4 regions of the Undibacterium sp. SXout7W genome follow, and region 4 is predicted to be linked to each of the others. Evidence: predicted binding sites of a transcription regulator. Region 4 holds the regulator's gene; each other region holds the start of a gene.
The links. Region 4 encodes sigma-54, which starts transcription at its own class of promoters, with help from an activator protein. Its sites were predicted from a motif close to TGGCANGNAANCTGCTTT; they were not measured.
Positions count from the first base shown of each region.

Region 1 (4,219 bases), on a different contig from region 4:
TGCGTACGTTCGTCAGTGAGCCATAAATTATCTTCCAGTCCTACCCGTACACCATTCCCCATAATGATTCCCAATGCATTCGCCTTCAACTGAAAACGACCAATTCCACCAAGTGACCATATAGAATGGGGCGGAAGGTCGTTAACGATGGTCGCCAGATGCAATAAGTTCAGTTGAGCTGTGCCTGGATTGCCAAGCAGAATATTAAAATAATAGGGAGCTTCAATTAAGTTTTTTTCTATGAGTATCTTGGCAAAGTGAATCATGCCAAGATCAAAAACTTCCAGCTCTGGTTTAATTCCCCGCTCTTTCATGATTTCTGCCAAACGCAAGATTGTTTGGGGTGAGTTGACACTTGCCTCTTTAGAGAAATTCATCGAGCCTAATGTCAGGCTGGCCATATCTGGTTTGTATTGTTCTTCCAGATATAAAGTACTGGCACGTTTTTCCACATCATGAACAATTCGACCACTCGTCGTTGTAATAATAACGACTTCGGGATGCTTGTTTCGTATTAAAGAAATAATATTCTGGTAAGTACGAATATCTTCTGTTGGTCTGCCATGCAAGTCGCGCGCGTGTAAATGCACCATGGACACTCCAAGATCAATACAGGAACTGACATCTGCAAAGATTTCTTCTGGAGTAAGCGGAACATAGGGTGTCTGTTCCTTTGTCGGAACCATTCCGGTAGGTGCTAAATTGATGATGAGGGGCTGCATAATCAGAAAAAGCTGGTTAACTTTGGTTTGTAGAATTCACTAGATTGTATCTGCATTCTGTCGTCAGCCATGCGGGTCATTTTTATGTCACGAAGTAGTCCAAAATACTGACAAGTCGTATTTGCTGTTACTGGGATCTGCTCTGACAGCAGCCATTCCATGATCTTTTCATAACGAATCAAATATTCTACACACCTCAGCATCGTTCTTTTTGGAAAAAAAGACGATGCCGTTCTTCATTATTTGTTGATTTGTGCTTCAAGTGCGGCAACGCGGGCTTCCAGTGCGTCGAGTTTGGCGCGGGTTTTGGCGAGTATCTGTGCCTGGATATCAAATTCTTCTCTGGTGACCAGATCGAGTTTACTGAATCCCTGGCTCATCATTGCTTTGACATTTTTTTCCAGGTCTTTGGCTGGTGAGCTTTCCAGTGCCTGACTGATTTTTGCCTGCATATCATTAAAGAAATTTTGCTTTTCCATTATCGTTCTCGATTCATCGTCGTTATTCGGGTTTGCTGAGTCAGCATAGTGACATTCCGCTTAAAAATGGTGCAGATCATCGTATGCCTTTATCTGGTGCTGCATTAAATTGGTGCATCAAAATGAGGCATGCAATGCTTTTCTATGGTCTGCTGACCAGACATGGGTGAAATCATAACGCATACCAGCGATGGCGCATACGAAACCATAGAAAACCTTGTGGCACCGCAGAGTGCCTTTTTATCTATGAAGAACTGCACGAACGTATCAATATTTTTATTGTTTATTTCTATTTTTTTCAGAGTTGGCACGACTCCTGCTAATACCGATGTAAGCACTACCAGGATGTAAAAACAAAAATCGCGCATTGATACAGGGTGCAATCAGGTGCTGTTAATACCTTGAATGTACTGAGAACTTGGTTTTTTTGGTTTGTATTTTATTATTAAAGTGTTCATCTCAAAGGGGAATCGCAATGAAAAAATTATTACTCGCAGCAGCAGTTGCCACAACATTTGCCAGCAGTCTTGTTCATGCGGAAGATGCCAAACCTGATAACGAAGTCAGCTTCAACGTTGGTGTTGCAAGTGAATACCGCTATCGCGCGATTTCACAATCGCGTCTGGATCCAGCGCTGCAAGGCGGTGCTGATTATGTGAACAACCCAAGCGGCTTCTATGCCGGTACATGGTTGTCTTCCATCAAGTGGACAAAAGATGCAGGCGGCAGCGGTGACGTTGAGTGGGATTTGTATGCGGGTAAAAAGGGCGAGATCGTCAAGGACGTTTCATATGACGTCGGCGTGCTGTCCTATATCTATCCATCCAATGGCCTGAATAAAGTCCCTGGTTTTGTTGATGCTAATACAACAGAAATTTATGGCCAGGTAGGATACGGTCCTGTGTATGCGAAATACTCGCATTCTGTGACGAATCTGTTCGGTTTTGTGAACAGCAAAAACAGTGGCTATATTGATCTGGGCGCAAATATCGAGTTGCCGGAAGCCTACACGTTGAATTTGCATGTTGGTCGTCAGATCATCAAAAACAATTCTGCTTATTCGTATTCCGACTGGAAAATCGGCGTTTCTAAAGAATTCTTTGGTATCACGTTCAGTCTGGCAGCGTTGGGAACGAATGCTGACAAGAATTTATACGTCACACCAGCAGGAAAATTTACTGGTAAAACAACAGCGGTTCTGACCGCAGTGAAAACCTTCTAATTGTCAGAGGCTAGCATGAAACTGATTACCGCCATTATCAAACCCTTCAAACTCGATGAGGTGCGTGAAGCCTTATCCACCATCGGCGTGCAAGGGATTACCGTCACCGAAGTCAAAGGCTTTGGTCGTCAAAAGGGCCATACTGAGTTGTATCGTGGTGCTGAATATGTGGTCGATTTTTTACCAAAAACAAAAATCGAAGCTGCCGTTGATGATGCGATTGTTGATCGCGCCATTGAGGCAATCGAAACTGCCGCCCGCACAGGAAAAATTGGCGACGGCAAGATTTTTGTCTACGACCTGCAACAAGTTGTGCGTATTCGTACCGGTGAAACCGGCAACGACGCACTCTAACCAGCATTCAGGGAGCTCACATGAAAAAACTATTTAAGACGATGCTGGCAGCCAGTGCGCTGCTGGTATCCGTAGGGATGACTTCTGTTGCCGTAGCAGATGATGCACCTGCCAAGGCAGAAGCGGCATCAGCAGCGTCTGTCACGGCTGCTGCCCCTGCGCCAGCTTCGGCACCTGTTGCTGCATCCGCTGCAGTAACACCGGCGGCACCAGCAGCGCCAGCGGTTGCCGCTGATCCTGCTGCAGCGTCGGCTGCTGCTGCACCGGCACCTGTACCAAACAAGGGCGATACGGCCTGGATGATGGTATCGACATTGCTGGTGATTCTGATGACGATTCCGGGTCTCGCGCTGTTCTACGGCGGTCTGGTTCGTTCCAAAAACATGCTGTCGATTCTGATGCAGGTATTCATGATCTTTGCTGTGATCATCGTCCTGTGGTGCATCTATGGCTATTCGCTGGCATTTACTGAAGGTGGCAAGTTCATCGGTTCGTTTGACCGGGCTTTCCTCAACGGTATCTGGGACCCTGCCAAGGCATCGTTCACAACGGCTGCGACTTTCAGTAAAGGCGTCGTGATTCCTGAGTTTGTCTACGTCGCATTCCAGGCAACGTTTGCTGCGATCACATGCGGTCTGATCATCGGTGCGTTTGCAGAACGTGCGAAATTCACAGCAGTACTGTTGTTCGTTGTATTGTGGTTCACTTTCAGTTACCTGCCAGTGGCACACATGGTCTGGTTCTGGACTGGTCCTGATGCGATTAAAGACGCGGCAACATTGGCAACTGAAACAGCAAAAGCAGGTTTCCTGTTCCAAAAAGGCGCTCTGGACTTCGCAGGTGGTACGGTCGTACACATCAACGCAGCGGTTGCAGGTCTGGTTGGTGCGTTCCTGATTGGCAAGCGTGTTGGCTACGGCAGAGAAGCAATGGCTCCACATTCCCTGACAATGACAATGATCGGTGCGTCTCTGTTGTGGGTGGGCTGGTTCGGTTTCAATGCGGGTTCCGCACTCGAAGCTGGTGATGTTGCGGCTCTGGCTTTCGTGAATACATTGTTGGCGACTGCGGCTGCAACGGTATCCTGGGTATTTGGTGAATGGATGTCCAAAGGCAAGCCTTCCATGTTGGGTGGTGCATCTGGCGCGGTAGCAGGTTTAGTCGCTATCACTCCAGCCTGCGGTTTCGTTGGCCCTATGGGTGCTCTGATCATCGGCTTGCTGGCAGGTATCGTTTGCTTGTGGGGTGTGAACGGTCTGAAACGCCTGATCGGTGCTGATGATTCTCTGGACGTATTCGGTGTACATGGCGTTGGTGGTATTCTGGGCGCATTGCTGACAGGTGTATTCGCTTCTCCTTCTCTCGGCGGCCAAGGTATTTTCGACTACGTTACAAACAAAATGTCCGCTGATCCTTACTCTATTATTGATCAGGTGACAACA
Region 1 covers NZ_JBMPPF010000002.1:315,051-319,269, forward strand. The annotation lists gene ACO0LB_RS03750 (3-keto-5-aminohexanoate cleavage protein) at 1-722, opposite strand, end outside; gene ACO0LB_RS03755 (accessory factor UbiK family protein) at 962-1,201, opposite strand; gene ACO0LB_RS03760 (TorF family putative porin) at 1,677-2,423, shown strand; gene ACO0LB_RS03765 (P-II family nitrogen regulator) at 2,439-2,777, shown strand; gene ACO0LB_RS03770 (ammonium transporter) at 2,855-4,219, shown strand, end outside.
Region 1: the regulator sigma-54 is predicted to act here: its motif matches at 1,507-1,524, upstream of ACO0LB_RS03760 (TorF family putative porin).

Region 2 (4,219 bases), on a different contig from region 4:
AGCCACACCGCCAATACCACGGCCAGCGAGAAAAATATAATGATGATGCGGTTATAGGATAAGACCAATGATCCCATAACGGTGATACCGCCCGACATCCAGGCTGGATTAGCGACTTCCACGTTCTGCGCACCAAAAATTGACCGTACGCCCTGCATCAGTACCAGGCTGATGCCCCAGGTGCACAAGAGTGTTTCCAATGGCCGACCGTAGAGCCAGCGAATCACGGTGCGTTCCAGCACGATGCCGACAAGTGCAGAAACGGTGAACGCGGCAGGTAATGCGAGCAATAAATACGCATCCAGCGCACCAGGGAAAAAATGACGAAACAGGAGTTGGCAGGCATATGTGGTGTAAGCACCGATCATCAACAACTCGCCATGTGCCATGTTGATGATGCCCATCAGGCCAAACGTGATCGCCAGCCCTAAAGCAGCCAGCAACAAAACACTGCCTAACGATATGCCATAAAATAAATTGCCGACGAACTCGGTCCGGGAAATACGGGCATCAATCGCATTCAGTGTGGCAACCGCTTCCACTCTGATACTTTCGTCTGGCTCACCGTAACTGCCATCCGGATTTTGCGCCAGCATTTTCTGCAACACTGGCTTGAGATTCGCGTTCGGACTATCGACCAGTGCTTTGACTGCGGCTTTGCGCAACGCTGGATCAGATGATTGCAGATTGGCTGTGGCAATCAACATTTGTAACAGCGATTTGATCTCGGGATCATTTTCTTTCAAATAGGCCTTGTTCAGCAAAGGCAACTGTTCCGGCGTTGCTTCTTTTTGCAATGCCACTGCTGCACTCAGGCGCACTGCACGTTCTGCGGAAAATAATTTCAACCCTGAGAGTGCACTATCGAGCGCACCGCGCAAGCGATTATTGATGGTGATCACTTCCGCACCATCAGGCAAGGGGCCGTGCCGTCCATCCAGCAACGCGGTCGCCTGATCACCTTCCAGTAAAAAGACTGCATCGTCTTTGGCATACAGGGTTTCGTTTTTCAGACCATTTAAAATAAGCGTGGCTTCTTGATTACCCGATGCTGCAATATCATTGACAGCGACTATCCGCGCATCCGGATCATCTCCAGCCAGCGCCTTGAGCAAGCTGGCATCCAGCGCCGCATGGGCGTTGATACTGAACAAGAGTGCGGCCATCAATCCTACAATTTTTTGACATATCATAAAGTGGCAGACGCGATAGAGTAGCGAAAAGGGAATAGTGCTGGAACGATAAAAAGGGGCAGCAACTCTCCCGGCAGCTCCGTCAGAACAATCAGGAGCTGCCAGTCCTGTGCAAAAATATTTCAGAAAATTTCAGAAAATTTCAACAACCAGCGTTATCTGATTTATCTGATATCTGATATCTGATGTATCGGTCTGACCTATCGCGCTATGCCATTCGTTTGATGAAAAACATAGCAACCACAAGCAGACCGTCACCAACAGATTTACAGTTTTTGTTTGGACTCGTTGCCTGGGATGTATGGGCTCCAGGGCTGAGCACGGATTGGCGTTTTGGTTTTGTAGACAACGCTGAATTGTCCATCCGCCTTGATTTCGCCAATCATGACTGGTTTGTGCAGATGATGATTGGTTTTATCCATCATCAACTCAAAACCCGATGGTGCCTTGAAGGTCTGACCACCCATAGCGGCGATGACTTTATCGGTGTCAGTGGATTTGGCTTTTTCGACAGCTTGTTTCCACATATAGATGCCGACATACGTCGCTTCCATAGGATCGTTGGTGACGACGGTGGCAGCGTTTGGCAATTTTTTAGCGGCTGCATAGTCTTTCCACTTTTTGATGAATTCCGTATTCACAGGATTTTTCACTGACTGGAAGTAGTTCCAGGCGGCCAGATGTCCAATCAATGGTTTGGTATCAACACCACGCAACTCTTCTTCACCCACAGAGAAAGCAACCACAGGCACATCTGTCGCTTTCAGGCCAGCATTGCCGAGTTCTTTGTAAAACGGCACATTTGAATCGCCATTAATTGTGGAGATCACAGCGGTCTTGCCACCGGCAGCAAATTTTTTGATATTAGCAACGATGGTTTGATAATCAGAATGACCGAACGGTGTATAAACTTCGTCGATATCGCTGTCTTTGACGCCTTTGCTATGCAAATAGGAGCGCAGAATTTTGTTGGTCGTGCGTGGGTAGACGTAATCCGTACCCAGTAAGACAAAGCGTTTGGCACCACCGCCCTCTTTGGACATCAGGTATTCCGTTGCTGGAATCGCCTGTTGGTTCGGTGCAGCGCCAGTGTAAAAAACATTTTTTTCCAGCTCTTCACCTTCGTATTGCACTGGATAAAACAGCAGGCTGTTCAATTCTTTAAAAACCGGTAAAACGGATTTGCGGGAAACGGACGTCCAGCAACCAAAGACGACTGAGACTTTGTCCTGCGAGACCAGTTGACGGGCCTTTTCTGCAAATAATGGCCAGTTAGAGGCAGGATCAACGACCACCGCTTCCAATTTTTTCCCCATTACGCCGCCTTTGGCATTGATTTCATCAATGGTCATCAGCGCCACATCTTTGAGCGAGGTTTCAGAAATCGCCATCGTGCCGGAGAGGGAGTGCAAAATACCCACTTTAATGGTGTCGGCCGCCATTGCCTGCGACATCAGGCCAGAGGTTGCCAGTGTGATTGCTGCAAGTGCAGTTGCTTTCAAAACGATGCGACGTGTCATGTTTTCTCCTGATCATGGTTGATTACAAAGACTTCATCAGTGAGATAGCAGATAGCGTGCCAAGCCAGCAAAAGCATGGAATGCGGAGTAAAAATAATCTGAGAAAAATAGAAAAAATGGGGAGTATGTAGCTATTTACCCTTATAGACTACGTAAATAAAGGCGATTAATAAATACACCAGGGAGTATTTATTATGCTTCTGCCGTGAAAAAATCCCGTCTTAGATCTCCCCACAGACCATTCTGGGCAGAACGTACATCCAGAAAAAAAAGGCGATGAGCCAAAACAGTGAAAATATGTCATTCGCTTCTGCAATCCTTGCTGCAAACATTTTTTCAGTGCGACATTCGCCCTGAAATTGTGCAACAGAAGAAAAACGTATTACCCAAAGGAAAGAAGGAACACAAAACGACACCAGCCGTGCCGGCATTAGAAAATGCCTGGCAGATCATTGACAGATTATTAGCAAGGGGCAGTAACGGGCAGGCATGCCCAACACCGCATCAAATGAGACGGCACGTCGCAGTATTTCACTGACAGGGACTCATCAACAAACATATCTGTGGATCAAGATACGGCGGCTATATGGAGCCGGATCAACATCAACAGAGGCAGAGGCCATACAAATAAAAATGCGCTCACTCCAGTTGTAAGAGTGAGCGCATCTATGTCTGGTCGGTGGGCTTGCTCTCGAGAGTAAGAGCCAAGCACACCTCGCTACCATCAGGCATATCGGTTGCATGTACAGCAGCTAGGAAGAATCATATCAAAAGTATATGACTGCTGTATGACGCAGATCAAATCAAATGCCCCTCCGCAGTCAGGCTTCAACGTCCTTGCTCCAAAAGTCAAAAGCGACACCATCCGATGTCGCTTTTGATTCTGCTGCAATCCCCACAAGGGGGCTACCCGTTATTTAGCTGTCACGGTAATTGGCACAGTCACATTTGCTTTACGACCCAGCGAATCGACTACCGATACTGCCATACTATAAGTACCGGTCACAGGGCTGGCCCAGTAGGTATTAATAGTTAAGCCGCTCATCGAAAATGTCATGCCCAGTGGGGCATTCGAGATAGACAATGAAATACCAGTGGCTCCAGGAGCAGAAATCGTGATACTGCCTGACATCGCTTTACCAGCCACACCTGTCATTGCCGGCGCAGTGACGGTCAGCCCTGCAGCCACTACTGTCACGGTATATACGCCCTGCCCGCTTAGGCCAGTTTTACTATCTTTAGCGACCACGGTCACCGCATATGTTCCGGCAACAGGCGATGCCCAGCTGACCACACCTGCAGTGCTGACGGCCATCCCAGTTGGAGCACCAGTCAGACTGTAAGTCACTGGATTAGCTGACGTTGCAGTCACGGTAAAGGACAATGCAACACCAACCTGACCAGAAATACTCGCCGTCGATACTTTTGGCGCAGTCGCTGCAGCAATCACAACGGTATACACGGCCTGACTGCTCAAACCAGTTTTACTGTCCTTGACCACCACGG
Region 2 covers NZ_JBMPPF010000008.1:142,419-146,637, forward strand. The annotation lists gene urtB (urea ABC transporter permease subunit UrtB) at 1-1,166, opposite strand, end outside; gene urtA (urea ABC transporter substrate-binding protein) at 1,460-2,713, opposite strand; gene ACO0LB_RS09895 (putative Ig domain-containing protein) at 3,627-4,219, opposite strand, start outside.
Region 2: the regulator sigma-54 is predicted to act here: its motif matches at 2,758-2,775, upstream of urtA (urea ABC transporter substrate-binding protein).

Region 3 (4,219 bases), on a different contig from region 4:
ATCAAAAATAAAATTGCCAAATAATGAAAAAGCCACGCTGATACGTGGCTTTTTCAGTTGAAACTGGTTGCGGGGGCAGGATTTGAACCTACGACCTTCGGGTTATGAGCCCGACGAGCTGCCAGACTGCTCCACCCCGCGTCTGAAGAAGTAAACTATACATGTTTTTGCTGCTCTGCGCAATTCTTTTATCCAGAAAGACTGAAAACCTCAGGCGCACAAGCTGATGTTACACTCTGGATATTGATTATCTAGCCCCTATATCACCTATGAAATTTTGCTCGGAATGCGCCACGCCGGTTGTGTTAATGATTCCCGCAGACGATACGCGCGAACGCCATGTCTGCCCCAACTGCGGCACCATTCATTATCAAAACCCGAAAATGGTGATCGGTTCGATTCCAGCATGGGAAGTGGATGGAGAAGTTCAGGTTCTATTATGTAAACGCGCAATTGAGCCACGCTATGGCTACTGGACGCTTCCCGCCGGATTCATGGAAAACAATGAAACCACCAGTCAGGCGGCTCAACGGGAGACGGAAGAAGAAGCTGGCGCCAATATCGCACTGCACGAATTATTTTCGATACTCAATGTGCCTCATGTACATCAAGTGCATTTATTTTACAGAGCCACCCTGCTAGATCTTGATTACAAGGCAGGCACAGAAAGCTTGGAGGTCGCCCTGTTCAAGGAGAAAGACATTCCATGGGAAGACATTGCATTCCCTACCGTTAGCCATACGCTGCGTTATTTTTTTGAAGACTTAAAGCAAGTGCAAAAAGGTGGTCACTATCAACTACATGCTCACGATATTTTTAAACCGATGCGCCCAAACGACAAAAACTAGCCAACATCGCCAAACCAAATAAAAAAAACAAGCCCAAAAATAGGTACAGCACCACAAAATCAAAACGCCGTGTTTTCACGGCGTTTTGATTTGATTTGATTGGCAGCGGCAAGACAATAAATATCAATGCACTGCCCGCACAGCTGATAATCGGCAAAAAATTACTGACTGATCTGCCAGCTCAATTTCATGGCACACCTTCCATTCAATTATTACCAACTGGTTTCTCTCTCAGCAGTAGAAGAAATTTTATGGATGGACAAATCTGCCCCCTCAAATTCCTGCTCTGGATCAAGACGTATTCCAACCGTTTTCTTGAGTACGCCATAAATTACATATCCACCACCAAAGGCAATCGCTACACCAAGCACTGTCCCCAGCAACTGCGACATCAAACTCACGCCACCCAATCCCCCCAAGGCTTTCATCCCAAAAATACCGGCGGCAATTCCACCCCAGGCACCACATAAGCCATGCAAAGGCCAAACACCCAGCACATCATCGACTTTCCATTTATTTTGCGTCCAGGTAAACATCAGGACAAAAATAGCACCAGCCACACCGCCCGTCACCAGCGCACCCAGCGGATGCATCAGATCAGAGCCCGCGCAAACGGCTACCAGACCAGCCAAAGGTCCGTTGTAGACAAAACCGGGATCATTTTTCCCCATCACCAATGCCACCAGCGTTCCACCGACCATCGCCATCAAGGAGTTAATTGCCACCAGGCCATTCATCTTATCCAGCGTCTGAGCACTCATCACATTAAAACCAAACCAGCCCACGGTTAATATCCAGGCACCCAATGCAAGAAACGGGATACTGGATGGCGGATGCGCAGCAATAGCGCCATTCTTCATATAACGACCGCGTCGCGCACCCAGCAGCAGAACCGCAGGCAGGGCAACCCAGCCGCCAAACGCATGCACCACAACTGACCCGGCAAAATCATGAAATTCCTCAGAAAAAGCCGCTTTCAACCACGCCTGGATCCCAAAACGCTGATTCCAGGCTATTCCTTCAAATAGCGGATATAACACCCCCACCAATACGGCAGTAGCGATCAGCTGTGGATAAAACTTTGCTCGCTCAGCAATCCCACCAGAAATAATGGCCGGAATCGCCGCCGCAAACGTTAATAAAAAGAAAAATTTGACCAGCTCAAAGCCATTTTTTGCGACCAACACCTCAGCACCAGAGTAAAACTGTACGCCGTACGCAACACTGTAACCAACAAAAAAGTAAGCAATCGTCGACACTGCAAAATCAACGATAATCTTGACCAATGCGTTCACTTGGTTTTTTTTGCGTACCGTGCCCAGCTCCAGAAATGCGAAGCCAGCGTGCATCGCCAGAATCATAATGGCACCTAGCAATATAAATAAAGCATCGGCGCTACTGTTTTGTGCATTCATGCTAACAATCTCCCAATAAAAGTGCGTAAATTTATTTGTAATGCACTGATAAAGCAAAAAATATTCCAATTTGGTGCGATTTTTTAAGACGTTGATTTTTATATGAATTTTATTTTTTATTTTTTGATGCCTCCATCACACGCACTAAAATGTGGCGCTATTTTAGTGCATACAGGATATAGGATATGACGATTCCCTGGCTGGAGGCTGACAGCGAATTTCCGGATGTGAATACTGCGCTTACCGAGGAAGATGGCGCGGCCGGATTGCTCGCTGCAGGTGCAGATTTGTCACCCGCACGACTACTGATGGCATACAGACAAGGAATTTTCCCGTGGTTTTCGGAAGGACAACCAATACTCTGGTGGTCTACCGATCCACGCATGGTGTTATTCACGGCTGAGCTGAAAGTTGCCGACAGCCTGAAAAAAAAGCTGCGGCAAATCAACCAAAATCCACACTGGGAAGTGCGCTTTGATTCAGCATTTGAAGATGTCATGCGCGCCTGCGCAGCACCGCGAAAGGAAGGAACTGGCACCTGGATATCAGAAGAAATTATCGCTGGCTATTGTGGGCTAAATAAAGATGGCTACGCCCACTCGTCAGAAGTATGGCTCGATGGCAAACTGGTCGGTGGTGCTTATGGTGTTTGCATCGGCAAGATGTTTTACGGAGAATCCATGTTTGCCAGAGTCACGGATGCCTCCAAGATAGCGCTGGTGCATCTGGTATATTTTTTACGTGAACACGGAGTGAAAATGATAGACTGCCAACAAGAAACCGCGCACCTGGCATCACTTGGGGCAAGACCGATATCCCGTACGGCGTTTCTTGAATGGATACAGATGGCGACGCAATTGCCGCCCATCAGTGAATGGACCTCAAACCGCTCAATTGATCAGTGACCCAGCTTAACGACCTTCCTTTTGCCAGCATACAGTTTTACGCCACGGCGCCTTATCCCTGCAGCTATCTGGAGGGATTGCAGGCGCGCTCACAGGTCGCAACGCCTGCGCATCTGATTAATGCCGATGTGTATTCTGAACTGGTCAAGAGTGGCTTCCGGCGCAGTGGCATCTTTATCTATCGTCCACATTGTGATGCGTGCCAGGCATGTACGCCAGTCAGGGTCAGAGTCGATGAATTTCGGAAAAGCCGTAGTCAGCGCCGTGCCGAAAAAAAACACCAGCACCTCAGCGCCAAAGTATGCCCACTCACCTACGTGCATGAGCACTACGAATTGTATCAACGCTACCAGAGCAAACGCCATGCAGGTGGCGGCATGGATCAGGACAGTCGCGATCAATATGCGCAGTTTTTACTGCAGAGCAGAGTCAATACACGCTTGGTGGAATTTCGCGATGAGCACGATATTCTGCGCATGGTGAGTATTATTGATGTGCTGACCGACGGCTTATCTTCCGTGTACACATTTTATGATCCGGATGATGAATCCGCCTCTTATGGCACCTACAATGTGCTCTGGCAAATCCGGCAGACAAAACAGCTTTTACTGCCCTATCTGTATCTCGGTTACTGGATTGCTGCCAGTCCTAAAATGGCCTATAAAACCAATTTCCGACCTCTTGATGCCATGATGCAAGGTTACTGGCAAACACTACAGGAATAAAATCAGTACGACAGATGCAACGCAGAAGCAACTTAAAAACAATAAATACTCCCACCCAGTATTTAATAACACCACAATTAAAATAAGCGGGAACACCGCATTTTTTACCTATACTCCCTTAGATTACTCTTTACTACGCTGATACCATGTCCGAAAAATTACTCTACTCCCTGGCTCGTCCCTTGTTATTTGCCATGGAGCCGGAAAAGGCGCATCACCTGACTTTACCCGCGCTGCAACGCATTGCCCGACTCGGGCTCGGCGGCTTCATCGGCAAACCCGCAGAAGATGCGCGCACTGTCATGGGTGTACGCTTCCCCAATCCG
Region 3 covers NZ_JBMPPF010000023.1:40,557-44,775, reverse strand. The annotation lists tRNA gene ACO0LB_RS18450 (tRNA-Met) at 65-141, opposite strand; gene ACO0LB_RS18445 (NUDIX hydrolase) at 270-848, shown strand; gene ACO0LB_RS18440 (ammonium transporter) at 1,061-2,263, opposite strand; gene aat (leucyl/phenylalanyl-tRNA--protein transferase) at 2,449-3,168, shown strand; gene ACO0LB_RS18430 (arginyltransferase) at 3,165-3,893, shown strand; gene ACO0LB_RS18425 (quinone-dependent dihydroorotate dehydrogenase) at 4,040-4,219, shown strand, end outside.
Region 3: the regulator sigma-54 is predicted to act here: its motif matches at 2,314-2,331, upstream of ACO0LB_RS18440 (ammonium transporter).

Region 4 (4,219 bases):
ATATACTGAGGGGAGTATATTTTGGCCGTGGGAAGCAAAAAAAGGGCATGTATGCGAAATACATGCCCTTTTTGTTATGTTCCAGGGTGAGATGGCGTTGCTGGATTTAGTTCAGATGACGCAAGGGGTGGGCATGCTCTGGCCAGACCTGGCTGAAAAAACCTGCAACTTGTTCACTTGTCACTTCTGCCAGCGAGGTGGGTGACCATTGTGGTGTGTTGTCTTTATCCACAACCAGCGCACGCACGCCTTCCAGCACTTCGCCATGACGGAAGCAATGTCGCACCATATTGCGTTCCATACGCAAATCATCTGCGACAGACAACGTCGCACCGCGACGTAATTGTTCCAGCGTGACACACATCATCAACGGAGAACGTTTTTGCATCATTGCCAGGGTTTGCTGCCCAAAGGCATTGCTGTCGTTTTCCAGACGGCGGGCAATCTCTTGCACCTGATTGCCACTGAAGTGCTGGTCAATCACGTTGCGTTGCGCTGCCAGTTTGCTGTCCGCAGGCGCAGCCTGATCTGCAAATGTCGCTGCAAATGTGCGGATCGTATGGCGGATATCGGTGCGATTGGTGCTATCGGTGGTTTCCAGCAGTTGCATCAGGGCGGGTAACTCTGCTGTCGGAATAAACACGTCGGCCAGACCAGCATACAGCGCATCGGCTGCCCCGATGATTTCACCCGTCAGCCCCAGATAAGTGCCAATTTGTCCTGGCGTGCGCGACAGAAAATAGCCGCCGCCGACGTCAGGGAATAAACCGATATTCACCTCCGGCATCGCCATCTTGGTACGCTCAGTCACAATGCGCAGACCACAATCCGAACCAGCCTGGGCAATACCCATCCCACCGCCCATGACGACGCCATTCATCAGTGCAATATACGGCTTCGGATAAAAATGAATGACATGATTCAGCGCATATTCTTCAGTGAAAAAATCTTCCAGCAAAGCACTGTCGCCTGTCGGGGTTGCTGTACCTACATCGTAGAAAAAACGAATATCACCACCGGCGCAAAATGCTTTTTCACTGCTGCTGTAAATGAAGACAGCATTCACTTCGTCATTGTCTCGCCATTGCAACAGACTTTCAGTGATTGTACGTACCATGTCCAGCGATAAGGAGTTCAGTGCCTTCGGGCGATCCAGCATGATAAAGCCGATTTTGTTCCGGATAGAGGTGTGTACGTATTCGCTCATGAAAAATACCGTTGAGTAGTGTAGAGACAGACATTCTAACGTTGACGATCATCCTCGTCACGCGATTGCAGAGATCGCAAAAAAGGACGCAATATTGCGTCCTTTTTAAGTCTTCCCTAACCGCAGAAATTATGAGGCAGAGGCCGGATCAGGAATGTGCTTGATGGCATCATGCTGATGGTCCTGAATTTTATCTTTGTGTTTGATCACCTGACGATCAAGTTTGTCGATCAGGGTATCAATGGCAGAATACAGATCATGCGACAGACTTTCTACGTGGATATCTTTACCGCTGATGTGCAGGTTAATGTCCGCTTTATGTCGTTTTTCTTTCTCCCGGAGCTTATCGACCGTCAGAATAACGGCAATATCAATGACTTGGTCGAAGTGGCGCCGGATGCGTTCCAGCTTGGTATGTACATATTCACGAATTGCAGGAGTAACTTCGACGTGATGTCCACTGATGGTGAGATTCATACTGTGCTCCTATGGTGATGTTACTTGCTATAACGATGCGCTCATTTCATCGGAATTATTTTGAGCTAAATCATATATAGCAATTCAAACCGTGATTACAAGGACTACTTACAAAGATTTTCGCAAACTGACTGGTGGTATTTTGAGGGCTTCACGGTATTTGGCAACTGTCCTTCGGGCAATTACCATGCCCTGTTCACCCAGCATGTCTGCAATTTTACTGTCAGAGAGTGGGCTTTTCTGGTCTTCTGCTCCTATCAACTGCTTGATGAGTGCACGTATCGCGGTGGAAGATGCTTCGCCTCCTGTTTCCGTCGCGACATGGCTGCCGAAAAAATACTTCAACTCAAACATCCCATGCGGCGTCAGCATGTATTTCTGAGTCGTTACGCGAGAAATAGTGCTCTCGTGTAATCCTAGTGTATCAGCTATTTCGCGCAAAACAAGGGGGCGCATGGCAACAGCACCGTGAGTAAAAAAGTTGCGTTGTCTTTCCACTATCGCTTGTGCAACGCGCAAAATAGTATCAAAACGTTGCCGCATATTTTTGATCAGCCAGCGTGCCTCCTGCAATTGCGAACCCATGCCGGTTTCACCACGATTTTGTTTCATGATGTTGGCGTACATGCTGCTGACGCGCAGCTTTGGCATGACATCCTGATTCAGTAACACTTGCCAGCCATTGCCTGATTTTTTGACGATGACATCGGGTACGACGAAATCGGAATCCGTTTCTGCAAATACAGCACCAGGACGTGGTTTGCATTGGCGTATCACGGTCTGGGCCTCGCGCAAATCTTCGTCATCGCAATCGAGAAGTTTTTTTAGTTTGTTGAAATCCCGCTGGGCGAAAAGAGTGAGTTGTGTTTCTACAATCTGCAATGCCAGGCGACGCGTGACAAAGGCGATTTTGGGCATGCGTTTGATCTGCAATGCCAGACATTCCGCAGGTGTACGGGCACCGACACCCGGTGGATCAAAACTTTGCAGCATGGACAGTGCAAACGAGAGTTCTTCCAGTTCGACACCAAGTTCCAGCGGCAAACTGGCATGAATTTCTTCCAGCGTTTCGATCAGATAACCGTTGTCATCTATTGCATCGATAATCAGTTCAAGCAGCGCCCGATCACGTGGCTCGCGCAGATTCAGTCGCATCTGCTCCTGTAAATGCTCATGCAGTGTCGTGTGAGCAGATTCCAGTTGTGAACGGCCTTCGTCTTCTTCAGATGAATGCCCGCCCTGAGGCACGTCATCAAAGCTCCAGTCGTTATCGCTGGCACTGACGGCATCATTGATCGGGGCCGTATCGGCATCGCCACCAGCATCACTTGCAGCAGGCGCGTGCTCGTCTGTATTGCCTGTTGTTTGCATGCCAGCATCGGCATTCGTATTGTTGCTGGAAATGGCGCCATCTGCCAGCAGGCGTACGGCGTTGTCGAGTGGATCGTCGACACGTTCAAGCAAAGGATTCTCTACCAGAAGAGTTTCCAGTTCCTGATGAAGCTCCAGCGTCGACAATTGCAGTAATCGGATGGATTGCTGCAATTGTGGCGTCAGTGCCAGATGTTGTGAGGTACGTAGTTGCAGGCTTTGTTTCATGATGATTCCCGTCACATGCGGAAATGCTCTCCCAGATAGACCCGACGCACTGACTCATTTTGAATAATGTCATCTGGCTTACCGCTGGCCAGCACTGCGCCTTGATTGATGATGTAAGCGTGATCGCAGATTCCCAGCGTTTCACGCACATTGTGGTCAGTGATCAGCACACCTATACGACGTTCTTTGAGAAACCCCACGATACGTTGAATCTCAATCACGGCAATCGGATCGACGCCGGCAAACGGTTCATCCAGCAACACAAAACGTGGATTGGTTGCCAGTGCGCGGGCAATTTCCACGCGGCGACGTTCGCCTCCGGAAAGTGACAACGCCTGATTTTCACGAATTTTTTCGATTTGTAAATCAGCCAGCAAATTATTCAGACGCTGGTCGATTTCTCGACTATTTAAAAATTTTCCTTGCTCGTCTTTTTGCAATTCCAGTACCGCACGAATGTTATCTTCGACAGATAATTTCCGGAATACCGATGCTTCTTGCGGCAAATATGATAATCCCAGCGTGGCGCGCTGGTGGATCGGCAGGTGAGAAATATCCGTGCCATTGATGAGTATCTCGCCGGCATCGGAAGGAACCAGCCCGACGATCATATAAAACGAGGTGGTTTTACCGGCACCATTGGGACCCAGCAGGCCAACGACTTCTCCGCTCTTTACTTGCAGCGATACATCGCGCACCACTTGCCTCGCACCATAGCGTTTTTGCAGGCCTTGAATGATCAGGGTACTGTCGTTCACAGTCATCTCAGTTCACCTGTTTTTCTGGCTTTGGTTGCAATGTCAGCTTGATACGACCACCGCCCGGAATTTGTTGACCGCTGCTGGAGTTAGTGCCGATGAAGACATCGTTTTTACTGTCATAAGATAAAAATTCACCTTCCTGTTCCTGGGTGACTTTTTTTCCTTCCAGATATTT
Region 4 covers NZ_JBMPPF010000009.1:112,755-116,973, reverse strand. The annotation lists gene ACO0LB_RS10720 (enoyl-CoA hydratase/isomerase family protein) at 107-1,207, opposite strand; gene hpf (ribosome hibernation-promoting factor, HPF/YfiA family) at 1,337-1,684, opposite strand; gene ACO0LB_RS10710 (RNA polymerase factor sigma-54) at 1,793-3,283, opposite strand; gene lptB (LPS export ABC transporter ATP-binding protein) at 3,295-4,047, opposite strand; gene lptA (lipopolysaccharide transport periplasmic protein LptA) at 4,049-4,219, opposite strand, start outside.